Regions from separate parts of the Nonomuraea sp. NPDC049725 genome, predicted to be linked through region 1. Evidence: predicted binding sites of a transcription regulator. Region 1 holds the regulator's gene; each other region holds the start of a gene.
The links. The regulator HrcA, encoded in region 1, represses chaperone genes, less so after heat shock. The targets are predictions, from matches to a motif close to TTGGCACTCTCNNNNNGAGAGTGCCAA.
Positions count from the first base shown of each region.

Region 2: the regulator HrcA is predicted to act here: its motif matches at 2,977-3,003, upstream of groL (chaperonin GroEL).
Region 3: the regulator HrcA is predicted to act here: its motif matches at 2,591-2,617, upstream of groES (co-chaperone GroES).

Region 1 is NZ_JBFANJ010000008.1:213,756-219,058, reverse strand. Features, by position in the region: gene hemW (radical SAM family heme chaperone HemW) at 1-964, shown strand, start outside; gene AB0J53_RS22440 (DUF3097 domain-containing protein) at 979-1,791, opposite strand; gene AB0J53_RS22435 (hypothetical protein) at 1,810-2,517, opposite strand; gene hrcA (heat-inducible transcriptional repressor HrcA) at 2,666-3,685, shown strand; gene dnaJ (molecular chaperone DnaJ) at 3,697-4,836, shown strand; gene AB0J53_RS22420 (nitrate- and nitrite sensing domain-containing protein) at 4,804-5,303, opposite strand, start outside.
Region 2 is NZ_JBFANJ010000018.1:30,081-35,383, reverse strand. Features, by position in the region: gene AB0J53_RS35950 (LysR family transcriptional regulator) at 1-646, shown strand, start outside; gene AB0J53_RS35945 (nuclear transport factor 2 family protein) at 630-1,052, opposite strand; gene groL (chaperonin GroEL) at 1,240-2,868, opposite strand; gene AB0J53_RS35935 (cold-shock protein) at 3,163-3,363, opposite strand; gene AB0J53_RS35930 (MoaD/ThiS family protein) at 3,611-3,886, opposite strand; gene thrC (threonine synthase) at 3,911-5,140, opposite strand; SAM riboswitch class I at 5,154-5,294, opposite strand.
Region 3 is NZ_JBFANJ010000006.1:432,293-437,595, reverse strand. Features, by position in the region: gene AB0J53_RS18980 (class I SAM-dependent methyltransferase) at 1-1,046, opposite strand, end outside; gene AB0J53_RS18975 (MarR family transcriptional regulator) at 1,080-1,577, opposite strand; gene AB0J53_RS18970 (NAD-dependent epimerase/dehydratase family protein) at 1,648-2,532, shown strand; gene groES (co-chaperone GroES) at 2,704-3,018, shown strand; gene groL (chaperonin GroEL) at 3,092-4,711, shown strand; gene AB0J53_RS18955 (sigma-70 family RNA polymerase sigma factor) at 5,003-5,303, shown strand, end outside.

The sequences.
Region 1 (5,303 bases):
GGTCGAGACGGTGTTCTTCGGCGGCGGCACGCCCACGCTGCTGCCCGCCGAGGACCTGTCGAGGATCCTGGCGGCCATCGGCGCGGAGTTCGGCCTGGCGCCCGGGGCCGAGGTGACGACCGAGGCGAACCCCGAGTCCGTCGACCCGAAATACCTGGAGAGGCTCCGGGAAGGCGGCTTCAACCGGGTCAGCTTCGGCATGCAGAGCGCCCGCGACCACGTCCTGCACGTGCTCGACCGCCAGCACACCCCCGGCCGGGCCGGGCAGGCGGTGCTGGAGGCCAGGAAGGCCGGGTTCGACCATGTCAACCTGGACCTGATCTACAGCACGCCGGGGGAGAGCGACGACGACTGGCGCGCCTCGCTGGCCGCCGCCGTCGAGGCCGAGCCCGACCACGTGTCGGCCTATTCGCTGATCGTCGAGGACGGCACCCGCCTGGCCGCCCGCATCCGGCGCGGCGAGCTGCCGATGCCCGACGACGACGTGGCCGCCGACCGCTACGTGATCGCCGACGAGATGCTGGCCGAGGCCGGGTTCCGCTGGTACGAGGTGTCCAACTGGGCGACCTCCGACGACGCCCGGTGCCGCCACAACCTGCTCTACTGGACCGGCGGCGACTGGTGGGCCGCCGGGCCCGGCGCCCACAGCCACGTCGGCGGCACCCGCTGGTGGAACGTCAAGCACCCCGCCCCCTACGCGCAGCGCCTGGCGGAGGGCCTGTCGCCCGCGCACGCCCGCGAGGAGCTCACCGGCGAGGACCGGGCGACCGAACGCCTCATGCTGGAGCTCCGGCTCGCGTCCGGCTACCCGCTGGCGGACGTGCCGCCCACGGGCCGCACCCACGTGGCCGCCGCGCTGGCCGACGGGCTCCTGGAGCCGGAGGCGTTCAAGTCCGGCCGCATGGTGCTCACCCTGCGGGGCCGCCTGCTCGCCGACGCCCTGGTCCGCGACATCCTGAGCTGATCAGGCCGCCGCGCTCACGAGGCTGCCCCGGTGACGAAGTCGATCAGCTCCTCGACCCGGCCGAGCAGCTCGGGCTCCAGATCGGCGTAGGTCGAGACGGAGCCGAGGATGCGCCGCCAGGCGTCGGCCGGCTCGCCGCGCCAGCCCAGGGCGGCGATCACGCCCTCCTTCCACGGCACCCCGCGCGGCACGTCCGGCCAGGCCGCGATACCCACGGCCGACGGCTTGACCGCCTGCCAGATGTCCACGTACGGGTGCCCGACCACGAGCACGTGCGGCGAGGTGACCTGGGCGGCGATGCGGCTCTCCTTGGAGCCCGGCACCAGATGGTCGACCAGCACGCCCAGCCGCCGCCCCGGCTCGGGCGCGAACTCCTCGACGATCGCCGGCAGGTCGTCGACGCCCTCCAGGTACTCGACGACGACGCCCTCGACCCGCAGGTCGTGACCCCAGATCTTCTCCACCAGGGCGGCGTCGTGCACGCCCTCGACGTAGATGCGGCTCTCGCGGGCCACCCTGGCCCGCAGCCCCTCCACGGCGATCGAGCCCGAGGCGCTGCGCCGGGGCGCCCGGGGAGCGGCGGCCTGGGGCCGCACGAGCGTCACGACCTTGCCCTCCAGCAGGAACGCGGCGGGCGCGAGCGGGAACAGCCGGCGCCTGCCGAAGCGGTCCTCCAGCGTGACGGCCTCCTTGTCGCAGGCCACCACAGCGCCGCAGAAGCCGCTGTCGGCGTCCTCCACCACCAGGTCCGGCTCGGCCGGCACCTGCGGGATCTTGCCCTTGCCCGGGCGCCGCCAGTTTCCCGCGAGAACATCACCGTCGTACACACCGGGGACCGTAGCAAATCACCCGCCCGCCGCGAGGCGCTTGCGGTGCCCGCTGCGTCGTATCACGACCACGATCGTCACGAAGGCCGCCGCGAGCACGCCGATCGCGGCCACGATCGCGGCCACCGCCGCGCCGCCCACGACCCCGGCCGCCGCGCCGAGCACGCCCGTGCCGATGCCGAACCGGGCGTCCGACTGCTGCTGGGTGGCGCAGGTGACCTGGTACTGGCCCGCCGACGGCGCGTTGACCAGCGCGATCTGCTCCCAGCGGGTGCCGTCGACGGTGAGCGTGGTCGTGCCGGAGGGCGCGATGAGCGTGGCGCCGCCGGAGATCTGGCAGTCGTAGCTGACCGGGCCGTCGGAGGCGAGGTAGAGGGCGGGGCCGTCGGCCGGGTCGAGCGTGGCCGCGACCGTCTCGCCGGCGGCGAACGTGCGGCTCGGCGCCACGTTCGCCACCGTGCTGAACAGGCTGCTCACGAACAGCGCCCCGGCGGCCAGCACGCACACGGCCGCCACGCCCCATGCGACGCCGATCCACCGCAGCCGGGGCCGGATCGCCTTCGGGTCCACCCGCTGCCCGTACGGAGGCGGGAACTGCTGCCCGTACGGGGGCGGCGGCGGGGCGAAGTAGGGCTGCTGACCAGGGGGAGGGGGCGGATACTGGTGGTGGGTCCCCGGCTGCGGCCCCGGCGGAGGCGGCGGGCCGTACGGCGAATTGTCCGTCATGGCGGCAAGTGTGAGGCTTGGCATTCGGCTTGTCATCGGGCCCCCGGCGTTATCGCACCTTGTGGGTGAGAGCCGTACACTTGGCACTCGGGAACACAGAGTGCTAGACCTGGCGTTTCCCCTAAAGGCAGCGGTAGGAGGTGCGCACGTGCTCGACGATCGTAAACTCGCGGTGCTCCGCGCCATTGTCGAAGACTACGTGTCGACCAACGAACCCGTCGGCTCGAAGGCGCTCGCCGAGCGCCACAACCTCAAGGTCTCCCCGGCGACGGTCCGCAACGACATGGCCGCGCTGGAGGAGGAGGGCTACATCACCCAGCCGCACACCAGCGCGGGCCGAGTGCCGACGGACAAGGGTTATCGCCTGTTCGTCGACAGGCTCTCGCAGGTCAAGCCGCTCTCCGGAGCGGAGCGCCGGGCGATCGAGACCTTCCTGGCGGGCGCGGTCGACCTCGACGACGTGGTGACCCGCACGGTGCGGCTGCTCGCGCAGCTCACCAGGCAGGTCGCCGTCGTGCAGTATCCGACCCTGACCCGTTCCACGGTCCGGCACGTCGAGCTGGTCCCGCTCGCCGAGCGGCGGGTCATGCTCGTCCTGATCACCAACACCGGCCGCGTCGAGCAGCGCGTGATCGAGCTGCCCGAGGTGGTGGAGGACACCCGCATCGCGCACCTGCGTGCGGTGCTCAACGCCTGTCTCGACGGCTGCGGCCTGGCCAGCGTGCCGGAGCTGGTGTCCGACCTGCCCGAGCGGCTGCCGGTCGAGGACCGGCCGGTGGTGGCGACGATCCTGTCGGTCCTGCTCGAAACGCTCGTCGAGCGGCACGACGAGAAGATCGTGTTCGCCGGCGCGGCCAACCTCGCCGGCGCCGACTTCAGCGTCGGCCTGCGCGACGTGCTGGAGGCGCTGGAGGAACAGGTCGTGCTCATGCGGCTGCTCGGCGAGACAACCACAGACACCCCGTCCGCTCTCACCGTGCGCATCGGTTCCGAGAACGCCTATACCGGACTGCGGGGCACGTCCATCGTCGCCACGGGATACGGTCAAGGCGACAACCAACTGGCCCGGCTCGGCGTGCTGGGCCCCACGAGGATGGACTACCCCGTGACGATGGGCGCCGTACGCGCGGTGGCACGCTACGTCAGCCAGATCCTGGCTGCATCTTAAGAGGTCGATAAGTGGCAAACAGCGACTACTACGCCACCCTCGGGGTGCGCCGTGACGCCAGTCAGGACGAGATCAAGAAGGCCTACCGCCGGCTGGCCCGCGAGCTGCACCCTGACGTGAATCCCGATCCCGCCACCCAGGAGCGGTTCAAGGAGATCACGCAGGCCTACGAGGTGCTGTCCGACCCGAGCAAGCGCCAGATGTACGACCTCGGCGGCGACCCGTTCGGCGGCGGCGGCGCGGGTGCGGGCGCCGGCGGGTTCGGCGCCGGGTTCCCGTTCAGCGACATCATGGACGCCTTCTTCGGCACCGCCGGCGGCACGCGCGGCCCCCGTTCGCGCGCCAGGCGCGGCCGCAACGCGACCATCCGGGTCGAGCTCGACCTGCGCGAGACCGCGTTCGGCACCACCCGTGAGCTCGTCGTCGACACGGCCGTCACCTGTGAGGTGTGCCAGGGCGCCGGCACCGCCCAGGGCACCCACCCCGACACCTGCGACATGTGCAACGGGCGCGGCGAGATCTCCCAGGTCACCCGCTCGTTCCTGGGCCAGGTCATGACCTCGCGGCCGTGCCCGCAGTGCGGCGGCTTCGGCAGCATCATCCGCCACCCGTGCCAGGAGTGCTCCGGCGACGGCCGGGTGCGCACCCGCCGCACGATCAAGGTCCGGATCCCGGCCGGCGTCGAGGACGGCACCCACATCCAGCTCGCCGGCGAGGGCGAGGTCGGCCCCGGCGGCGGCCCGCCCGGCGACCTGTTCCTGGAGATCGCCGAGAAGCCGCACGAGATCTTCGAGCGGCGCGGCGACGACCTGCACTGCACGGTCCAGATCCCGATGACGGCGGCCGCGCTCGGCACCATCCTGTCCGTCGAGACGCTCGACGGCCCGGAGGAGGTCGACGTGCGGCCCGGCACCCAGTCCGGTCAGGTCATCACCATGTACGGGCGCGGCGTCCAGCGGCTCAACGAGTCGGGCCGCGGCGACCTGCTCATCCACGTCAACGTCGAGACGCCCGGCCGCCTCGACCCGGCCCAGGAGGAGCTGCTGCGCGAGCTGGCCAAGCTGCGCGGCGAGGAGCGCCCGCCCGGCAAGTTCGCGCCGGGCCAGCAGGGGTTCTTCTCACGGCTGCGCGACGCGTTCAACGGCCGCTGAGGCCGCCGTCAGGAGCTCCTCCGGCAGCGCCACCCGGGCGGTCACCCCGGAGCGGGGCGTCTCGTGCAGCCACACCCGCACGCCGAGCCGCTCCGCCAGCCGGCCCACCACGTGGTGGCCGAGGCAGCGGTCGGGCGCGGCCAGGAAGCTCTCCTCGCCCCTGAGCCGGGCGTTGGCCGAGGCCAGCTCGGCGGGCGTCATGCCGACGCCGTGATCGGTGATCGTGATGCGGCACTCGCCCTCGTCGGCGCGCGCCCAGATCTCCACCTCGGCGTCGGGCGGCGAGAACGCCAGCGCGTTCTCCACCAGCTCGGCCAGCAGGTGCGCCACCTCGGCCACGACGGCCCCGCGCACCAGCGGGCCGTCCAGCACCCGCAGCGTCACCCGGTGATGGCCCTCCATCTCCGCCAGCGTCATCCGCACCACGTCGGCCACCGGGACCGGCTCCGACGAGCGGCGCGCCGCCC
Region 2 (5,303 bases), on a different contig from region 1:
CAGGCAGGCGGCCGGCCGGGCGGCCCGCGTGCTGCGGGTGGGCTTCCTGGCCAGCGCCGCCAACGAGGCCACCCAGCGCATCGTGGCGGAGTTCGCCCGTGCCAGGCCGGGCTGGCGGGCCGACCTGCGCCAGGCCGCCTGGTCGAACCCGACGGCCGGGCTCGCCACGGGGGACGTCGACGTCGCCCTGCTGCGCCTGCCGTTCCCCGGCCAGGACGCGCTGCGCGTGGAGGTGCTCTTCTCCGAGCCCCGCTGGGTGGCGCTGCCCTCGGCCCATCCGCTGGCCGCCCGCGACGTGATCGCCTTCGAGGAGCTGTGGGACGAGCCGTTCGTGGCGGCTCCGGTGGAGACGGGCCCGTGGCGGGACTACTGGCTGGCGGCGGACGAGCGCGACGGCCACCCGGTGCGCGTCGGCGCCGTCACGGAGCAGCCCGACGACTGGCTCAGCGCCATCGCCAACGGCTACGGCGTCGCCCTGGCCCCGGAGTCCGCCGCCCGCTTCTACGCCCGCCCAGGCGTCACGTACCGCCCCGTCAGCGGCGTCAGCCCCACCCGCGTGGGCGTCGCCTGGACCCCGGCCGACGACGCCAACCCCGTCGTCCAGGACTTCGTCCGCTGCTGCCTGGCCGTCAGGCGGAACGACTGACCGGCGGGCGGCAGGCGTCGGCGATGGCCTGGGGGTCCCAGTAGAAGGGCCGGCATTCGAGCATGCGCCCGTCCCGTACGGTGATCAGCTGCATGATCAGGGCGTCGACGTCCCGCCCGGTGGCGCGGGCGCGGAAGCGGACCCGGTTGCGGACGACCACCGTGCTGTCGTCGCCCCAATGCTCCTGCTCCAGGAATTCCATCGACTCCCACACCTCGCTGAAGGCGGCGAGAAAGCGTTCCATCCCGTCATGCCCGCGCCAGGTTCCCGTTCCGGTGAAAGGCAGTCCCGGCGCCTGGTGCAGCACCACTTCGGGGTCGAGGTGTACGGCGACGTCGTCGTACGACGCCTTGCCGAATCCGCCGGCGGCGACGTACGCGGCCTCGGCGGCGTAAAACTTCTCCATGACTGCCCAAGCGCTCATTGCCCCAGAGTTCCACCCGGACCGGAACCTGGCTGGCGTGGATCAGACCTGTTTGTCGCGCACAAGAGAAGAAGCCGCCCCTATTTAGGGACGGCTCCGATAAACACATCAGCCCGAGCCGGAAATCCGGACCGGGCTGACGCTATCGCCACGTGGAACGCGATCGGACCTAGAAGTCCATGTCGCCGCCGCCGGGCATGCCAGCGGGAGCGGCCGGGGTCTTCTCGGGCTTCTCGGCGATGACGGCCTCGGTGGTGAGGAAGAGCGCCGCGATGGAGGCGGCGTTCTGCAGCGCCGAGCGCGTCACCTTGGCCGGGTCGAGGATGCCCGACTCGAACATGTTGACGTACTCGCCGGTGGCCGCGTTGAGGCCCTCACCCGGGGTGAGGTTGCGCACGCGCTCGACCACGACGCCGCCCTCGAGGCCGGCGTTGACCGCGATCTGCTTGAGCGGCTCCTCCAGGGCCTTGCGGACGATCGCGGCACCGGTGGCCTCGTCGCCGGTCAGCTCCAGCTTGTCGAAGGCCTTGGCGCCGGCCTGCAGCAGCGCCACGCCACCACCGGGGACGATGCCCTCCTCGACGGCCGCCTTGGCGTTGCGCACGGCGTCCTCGATGCGGTGCTTGCGCTCCTTGAGCTCGACCTCGGTGGCCGCGCCCGCCTTGATGACGGCGACGCCACCGGCGAGCTTGGCCAGGCGCTCCTGGAGCTTCTCGCGGTCGTAGTCGGAGTCCGTGCGCTCGATCTCGGCGCGGATCTCGTTCACGCGGCCGCTGATCGCGTCGGCGTCACCGGCGCCGTCGACGATCGTGGTCTCGTCCTTGGTGACGACGACCTTGCGGGCGCGGCCGAGCAGGTCGAGGGTGGCGTTCTCGAGCTTGAGACCGACCTCCTCGGCGATGACCTGACCACCGGTGAGGATGGCGATGTCGCCGAGCATGGCCTTGCGGCGGTCACCGAAGCCCGGGGCCTTGACGGCCACGGAGCGGAACAGGCCGCGGATCTTGTTGACCACGAGGGTGGCCAGGGCCTCGCCCTCGATGTCCTCGGCGATGATGAGGAGCGGCTTGCCGGACTGCACGACCTTGTCGAGCAGCGGCAGCAGGTCCTTGTTGGCCGAGACCTTCGAGTTGACGATGAGGATGTACGGGTCCTCGAGCACGGCCTCCATACGGTCGGAGTCCGTCACGAAGTACATCGACGTCATGCCCTTGTCGAAGCGCATGCCCTCGGTGAGCTCGAGCTCGAGGCCGAAGGTGTTGCTCTCCTCGACGGTGATGACGCCTTCCTTGCCGACCTTGTCCATCGCCTCGGCGATGAGCGAGCCGATCTCGGGGTCGGCGGCGGAGATGGAGGCGGTGGAGGCGATCTGCTCCTTGGTCTCCACGTCCTTGGCCAGCTTGGACAGCTCCTCGCTGACCCGCTCGACCGCGGACTCGATGCCCTTCTTCAGAGCCATCGGGTTCGCGCCGGCGGCCACGTTGCGCAGGCCCTCACGGACGAGCGCCTGGGCGAGCACGGTGGCGGTGGTGGTGCCGTCGCCCGCGACGTCGTCCGTCTTCTTGGCGACTTCCTTGACCAGCTCGGCGCCGATCTTCTCCCACGGGTCCTCGAGCTCGATCTCCTTGGCGATGGAGACACCGTCGTTGGTGATCGTGGGGGCGCCCCACTTCTTCTCCAGCACGACGTTGCGGCCCTTGGGCCCCAGGGTCACCTTGACGGCGTCGGCGAGCTGGTTCATACCGCGCTCGAGACCGCGCCGGGCGTCCTCGTCAAACGCGATCATCTTGGCTGCCATAAGGCTAGACCTCCCAGACACAGGGTGGCTGCTGCGATCGAGCCGACGCCCGCGACGGCATGTGGGCCCGCAGCTCCTTCGGCGGACCCCATCGTCTCGATCCCAGGGTTGGCACTCTGCGACAGAGAGTGCCAACGAATTGTTTAGCACTCTACCCGGTCGAGTGCAAGCCGACAGCACCCCGCCCCAGGTCACGTCGGTACGGCGGGCCCGTGAGCCCGCCGTACGTGAGGGGACGAGAGGTGGCGGTTCGCACGTACTGCGCTGACGTGCGAGCCGCCGGTGCTCACCACGTCAGACCGAGCGGACGGACTCCGCCTGCGGTCCCTTCTGGCCCTGCGTGATCTCGAACTCGACCCGTTGGCCCTGCTCGAGAGACCGATACCCGTCCATCAAGATTGCCGAGTAATGGACGAATACATCCTTACCACCGTCTACCGCGATGAAGCCGTAGCCCTTGTCCGCGTTGAACCACTTGACGGTGCCCTGCGCCACTTCCGACTCCTCTTACTGGGCTCATAGATCCCGCCCATTCCTCCGCGAGACCCACAATCGCCTGACTAATGGATATCAGCCGTACGATCGCACTCGACCATACCTGTGGGAAGGCGTTTGGCAACAGAGTCAATCGGCAAATCGGGTATTTCACCTCACGCTAACTGGTTCAACCTTGTATTTCACAAAAGAGAAGGCGCCCACATGGGGCGCCTTCTAGAGGTTCGTTCTGGAGATCGGGGGGTTCTCAGCCGCCCGCGACCGCCGGGATGATGGAGATCTGAGTGCCCTCAGGGGCGGGAGTGTCGAGCCCCTCGGCGAAACGGACATCCTCTTCGCCAACGTAAACGTTGACAAAACGACGAATCTTGCCCGATTCATCAAGAATGCGCGCGCCGATGCCCGGGTAGTCGGAGTCGAGCTTGGCAAGCACGTCACGCAGCGTCGCGCCCTCTCCACTCACCTCCGCGTTACCGCCGGTGTAGGTGCGCAGGATGGTGGGAATCCGCACAGAAACGCTCATGGTAAATCTCGCCTTTCCTGGTTGTCAGACAGTCGCGCGGAACGCGTCGAGAGAGGGCCGGATCACGGCCGTGGGGGTGACGTCGGTGACCGCGTCGAGCGTCTTGAGCCCGTCACCGGTGTTGAGCACCACGGTTTCGGCCTCGGGGTCGAGCTGGCCGGTCTCGACGAGCTTCTTCAGCACCCCGACGGTCACACCGCCGGCCGTCTCGGCGAAGATGCCCTCGGTCGAGGCCAGCAGTTTGATCGCGGCGACGATCTCGGCGTCCGTGACGTCCTCCACCGCCCCGCCGGTGCGGCGCGCGATGTCGAGCACGTAGGGGCCGTCGGCGGGGTTGCCGATGGCCAGCGACTTGGCGATGGTGTCGGGCTTGACCGGCTGGACGACGTCGTGGCCGGCCTTGTAGGCGGCCGAGACCGGCGAGCAGCCGAGCGCCTGCGCCCCGAACACCTTGTACGGGCTGTCCTCGACCAGGCCGAGCTGGATGAGCTCCTTGAAGCCCTTGTCGATCTTGGTGAGCTGGGAGCCGGAGGCGATCGGGATGACGATCTGCTCGGGCAGCTTCCAGCCGAGCTGCTCGGCGATCTCGTAGGCGAGCGTCTTGGAGCCCTCGGCGTAGTAGGGCCGCAGGTTGACGTTGACGAATCCCCACTTGTCGCCCAGCGGGTCGCCGATGAGCTCCGAGCAGAACCGGTTGACCTCGTCGTAGGTGCCGTCGATGCCGATCAGCTTGCCGCCGAACACCCGGGCCATGGCGATCTTCGCCTGCTCCAGGTCGGCGGGGATGAAGACGCAGGCCTCCAGGCCGGCCCTGGCGGCGGCGGCCGTCACCGCGCCGGCCAGGTTGCCGGTGGAGGAGCACGACAGCGTGTGGAAGCCGAAGTTGCGGGCCGCCTCGACGGCGATGGCCACCACCCGGTCCTTGAAGGAGTGGGTGGGGTTGCCCGAGTCGTCCTTGACGTACAGGGACTTGATGCCCAGCGCCCGGCCCAGGTTGCCCGCCTTGACGAGCTTGGTCCAGCCGGGGTTCATGTTGGGCTTGGACGCGACGTCGACCGGCACCGGCAGCAGCGAGCGGTAGCGCCAGATGTTGGCCGGGCCCGACTCGATGTCGGCGCGGGTCACGTTCCCGAAGGAGTAGGCCGCCTCGAGCGGCCCGAAACACTCCAGGCAGGCGAAGCTGGGGCCCAGGGGGTAGCGGGTGCCGCACTCGCGGCAGGAGAGAGCGACGGCGGGACCGAAGTCGAGCGACATGAAGCGAGGCCTTCCCTCATCTTCGTCCGCGGCCACCCTGACCACGGACCGGAATTGGCACCCTGTCCCGGTCGGCCTCGCAGGTCGCGAGTCACAAGCCGGGAGGGTTGCCGGGGCTTCGCAGGGCCGGTCCCTCCACCCCTCTGGATGAGCAATATTCAGT
Region 3 (5,303 bases), on a different contig from region 1:
GATCCGCGCTTTTTAATGGTGACATTTCCGACGCGGCGTGCCCGCAGCGCCGCTCTGAGCCGTTTGAGCGAGAACGGCAGCGTCTCGACCACCTCGTACCGCGCGGCCCACGGCGTGTCGACCGGCTCGTCCCCCGAGATGTAGGCGATCATCGGGTCGGCCAGCCACCCGCCCACCAGCTCGGCCACCTCGCCCACCAGATGCGCCCGCACCGCGGCCCCGTCCGGCTCGTACACGTAGCGCCCCACCGGCCCGGTGCCGGCCTCGACCCCGGTGGCGGTCAGCGTGTGGCCGCCCGGCAGGAGCGTCGCCCGCCGCCCGGGCTCGCCGGCGCCCGTCCAGAGCGCGGCCTCCTTCACCTCGCCCTTGTACGAGACCCACTCGGCCTGCGCCTGCGCGGGGATGAACTCGTACGGGATGCCGGGGGCGACCTTGAGGCAGGCCAGGCGCGCCCGGGAGAGCAGGTCGAGGACGACGGGCCAGGGCGGCGAGTAGGACATCGGGTCGAACGTGCGGCCCCGCGAGCCGCGCCTGGCCGGGTCGGCGAACAGCACGTCGTGGTCCTCGGGCCGCACGGTCGCGGCGTCGGCCACCCGCACGGTGACGCGCTCGCCCAGGCCGAGCGCGTCGGCGTTGGCGCGGGCGACGGCGGCGGTCAGCGGGTCGGCGTCGACGGCCTCGACCGTGCGGCCCGCGCGGGCCAGCGCCAGGAAGTCGCCGCCGATGCCGCAGCAGGCGTCGGCGACGCGCGGCCCGGCGCCGCACTCGGCCAGGCGGCGGGCCCGGTGTTCGGCGACCTCGGCGCGGGTGGACTGTTCGAGGCCGTGCGGGGTGAAGAACATGCGCGCCGCGTCGGCGCCGAACTTGGCGGCGGCCCGCTCGCGCAGCCCCGCCTGGGTGAGCGCCGCCGAGGTCAGGGCGGCGTCGTAGGTGCGGCGCAGCCGGGTGGCCGCCGCGACCGGGTCGGCGCCGGCGAGCTCCTCCGCCTCGGCCAGCGCCCGCAGGCCGCGCGGTGTCAGCAGCTCGGTGAAGGCGTCCAGGTCCACGACGTACGACGGTAGTGCACGCGGCGGGCCGGCTCAGAGATCGGTGTCGCGCAGGGAGACGAGCAGCTTGCGCAGCAGCCCGGCCAGGGCGGCGCGCTCGTCGTCGTCGAGCCCGGCCAGCAGGTCGCGCTCGTTGTCGAGATGCCCCTCCAGCACGTCGTCGACCAGGCGCAGCCCCTCGGGAGTGAGCGAGACCAGGATCATGCGGCGGTTTCCCGGCGCCGGCCGGCGGTCGACCAGGCCGCGCTCGACCAGGCGGTCCATGCGGTTGGTGAGCGCGCCGGGGCTGACCATCGCGGAGGAGGACAGGTCCTTCATGCACATGGTGTGGCTCTCGCCGCTGCGCAGCAGCGTGGCCAGCATGTCGAACTCCCAGGGCTCCAGGCCGCGCCCGGCCAGGAACTCCTTCACGCCGCGTTCGAGCAGGCGCGACAGGCGGGAGACCCGGCCGACGACGCCCATGGGCGAGGCGTCCAGGCCGGGGCGGGCCCGCGCCCACTGTCCGAGGATCACGTCGACGGCGTCTTCCATGCGTCCGACGATATCAAAAACTTCGACGTTGAAATTTTGGGGGAGCCGCGCTAGTTTCCTGGGTGTCGAAGTGTTCAACGTCGAAGTGTTCGAGGTGGAAGACATGAAGGTGCTGGTGCTGGGCGCGACGGGCTACATCGGCGGGGTGCTGGTCGAGCGGCTGATCGAGCGCGGCCACGAGGTCGCGGCGCTGGTGCGGCCGTCGGCCGACGGGAGCAGGCGGGTGCCCGGGGTGGCCGACGAGCGCCACGGCGACCTGGCGGACCCGGCGTCGGTCGCCGCCGCGCTGACCGCCGACGTCGACGCCGTGGTGCACGCCGCCGAGCTGACCGGCGACCGGGAGACCGACCTGGCCTCCGTCGGCGCGCTCGCCGCCTCCGGGAAGCGGGTGACGTACGTGAGCGGGGTCTGGGTGCTCGGCGAGGTGGACGGCGGGGACGAGGAGAGCCCGGCCGACCCCGTCCCGCTGGTCGCCTACCGCGACCAGGTCGAGCGGCTCGTGCTCGACGGCGGCGGGTCGGTGGTCCGGCCGGGCGTCGTCCACGGCCGGGGCGGCGGCATCCCCGCGCTGCTGCGCGAGCAGGCGGCCCGGCGCGGCACGGGCGTGTACGTGACCGCCGGGGGAGTGCCCGCCTGGACGGCCGTGCACGTGGACGACCTGGCGGACCTGCTCGTCGCGGTCGTGGAGAAGGGGGAGGCGCGGATCTACCACGCCATCGCCGAGGAGGGCGTGCCCGTGGACGCCGTCGCCGAGGCGGCCGGTGTGGCGGCCGGCGTGGGCGCCGCCGCGGAGCCGTGGCCGCTCGCGGAGGCCGCCGGGGTGCTGGGGGAGGGATTCGCCCAGGCCCTCGCGCTCAGCCAGCGCATCGGCGCGTCGCGCACCCGGGCGGCCCTGGGCTGGAACCCCGGCCGGGCCGGGATCGTGGCCGACCTGGCGGAAGGCTCCTACGCCTGATCGCCCAGAGCTGACGCGTTCGTGTTGACTGTCAAGCCCCTCTTGCATATGTTTCCTGTTGGCACTCTCCCCTTGAGAGTGCCAACTGTGCGACGAGGCAGGTCTGGCACCCGCGACGGCAGGCCCCGCTGGTCGCCTCTTCTGATCATTCAAATCTGAAGGGGAGGTCCGATCGTGACGACCGCCACCAAGGTTCCCGTTAAGCCGCTCGGCGACCGCATCGTGGTTCAGCCGCTTGAGGCAGAGCAGACCACCGCTTCCGGCCTGGTCATCCCTGACACCGCCAAGGAGAAGCCGCAGGAGGGCAAGGTCCTCGCGGTGGGCCCGGGCAACTGGGACGAGGACGGCGACAAGCGGATTCCGCTCGACGTCTCCGAGGGCGACATCGTCCTCTACAGCAAGTACGGCGGCACCGAGGTCAAGTACGGCGGCGAGGAGTACCTCGTGCTCTCCGCCCGCGACGTTCTCGCGATCATCGAGAAGTAAGCCGGTCGTGTCGGGCCCCGGGCGCTCCCAAGGCGGCCGGGGCTTTCGACGCTAGGAGAGGACTTTCAGCAAAATGGCGAAGATTCTGGAGTTCGACGAGGACGCCCGCCGCGCGCTTGAGCGCGGAGTCAACGCCCTCGCGGACGCCGTGAAGGTTACCCTCGGCCCGCGTGGCCGCAACGTCGTCATCGACAAGAAGTTCGGTGCTCCGACGATCACCAACGACGGTGTCACCATCGCTCGCGAGGTCGAGCTGGAGGACCGTTACGAGAACCTCGGCGCCCAGCTCGCCAAGGAAGTTGCCACCAAGACCAACGACATCGCGGGTGACGGCACCACCACCGCGACCGTCCTGGCCCAGGCCATGGTCCGCGAGGGCCTGCGCAACGTGGCGGCCGGCGCCTCGCCGCTGTCGCTCAAGCGCGGCATCGACAAGGCCGCCAAGGACGTCAGTGACAGGCTGCTCGCCTCGGCCATCCCGGTCGAGGACAAGAAGGCCATCGCCGACGTGGCGACGATCTCCGCCCAGGACGCCAAGATCGGCGACCTGATCGCCGAGGCGTTCGACAAGGTCGGCAAGGACGGCGTGCTGACCGTCGAAGAGTCCAACGCCATGGGCATGGAGCTCGAGTTCACCGAGGGCCTGCAGTTCGACAAGGGTTACCTGTCGGCCTACATGGTGACCGACTCCGAGCGGATGGAGTCCGTCCTGGAGGACGCCTACATCCTGCTCACCCAGGGCAAGGTCTCCTCCATCGCGGACTTCCTGCCGCTGCTGGAGCAGATCGCCCAGACGAAGAAGCCGCTGCTCGTGGTCGCCGAGGACGTCGAGGGCGAGGCCCTGGCCGTCCTGGTCACCAACAAGATCCGCGGCACCTTCACCTCCGTCGCCGTCAAGGCTCCGGGCTTCGGCGACCGCCGCAAGGCGATGCTGCAGGACATGGCCATCCTCACCGGCGGCCAGGTCGTCAGCGAGGAGGTCGGCCTCAAGCTGGAGAACGTCGGCCTGGAGGTGCTCGGCACCGCCCGCCGCATCGTCGTCACCAAGGACGCCACGACCATCGTCGACGGCGCCGGCGACCCTGCCGCGATCGAGGACCGGGTCAAGGAGATCAAGCTCGCCATCGAGCAGTCCGACTCCGACTGGGACCGCGAGAAGCTCCAGGAGCGCCTGGCCAAGCTCGCGGGCGGCGTGTGCGTGCTGCGCGTCGGCGCGGCCACCGAGGTGGAGCTCAAGGAGAAGAAGCACCGCCTCGAGGACGCGATCTCCGCGACGCGCGCCGCGATCGAGGAGGGCATCGTCTCCGGCGGCGGCTCCGCGCTGATCCACGTCTCCAAGGACCTCGACGACCTCGGCCTGACGGGCGACGAGGCGACCGGTGTCAACATCGTGCGCCGCGCGCTGGTCGAGCCGGCCCGCTGGATCGCCGAGAACGCCGGCCTGGAGGGCTACGTCGTCACCCACAAGGTGGCGGAGCTCCCCGCGGGCCACGGCCTCAACGCGGCCACCGGCGAGTACGGCGACCTGCTCGCGCAGGGCGTCAACGACCCGGTCAAGGTCACCCGCTCGGCGGTGCAGAACGCGGCGTCGATCGCGGGCATGCTGCTGACCACAGAGGCCCTCGTGGTGGACAAGCCCGAGGAGGAGGCCCCGGCCGGCGGCCAGGGTCACGGCCACGGGCACGGCCACTAGGGTTCGCCTGTAACGCGCTTCGGCCCGCACCGGATTCCGGTGCGGGCCGTTTCGTTGTTTGTAGCGCTATGTCACATTTTTCTGTGAAATATTGTTTATCTGAGTAAACCTGGAGTGCGGGTTAAGCGTCCGTGGTCTGACGAATGTCGTGCCATTTGGCTTATAACGTGAAACAATCTGCCAGGCATAAAGGCTTAGTGTTGTCACTCGATTACTATCGGTTATCGTCGCTTCAATGTGACCAATCCGTAGCCGTTCGCCATGACGACAGGCCGGAGCGGGCCGGGCATCATGCCTAACGTGAGCGAGGGAAGCGTCGCCGACGCCAAAATTGGGGTAAGGCTCGCGTCGAGACTTCCGGCACGGACGGATGACTCCGACCTAAGAGAACTGACGAGCCTCGCGGTGCAGGGAGATCGCAGTGCGATCGAATCCTTGCTCGGCGAGTTGCGTCCGATGGTGGTGCGCTATTGCCGCGCCAGGCTGGGCCGCGTTTCGGGGCAATATCACATTGCCGACGACGTGGCCCAGGAGGTGTGCATCGCGGTCCTGTCCGCGCTGCCGCGATACCGCGACATGGGGCGGCCGTTCG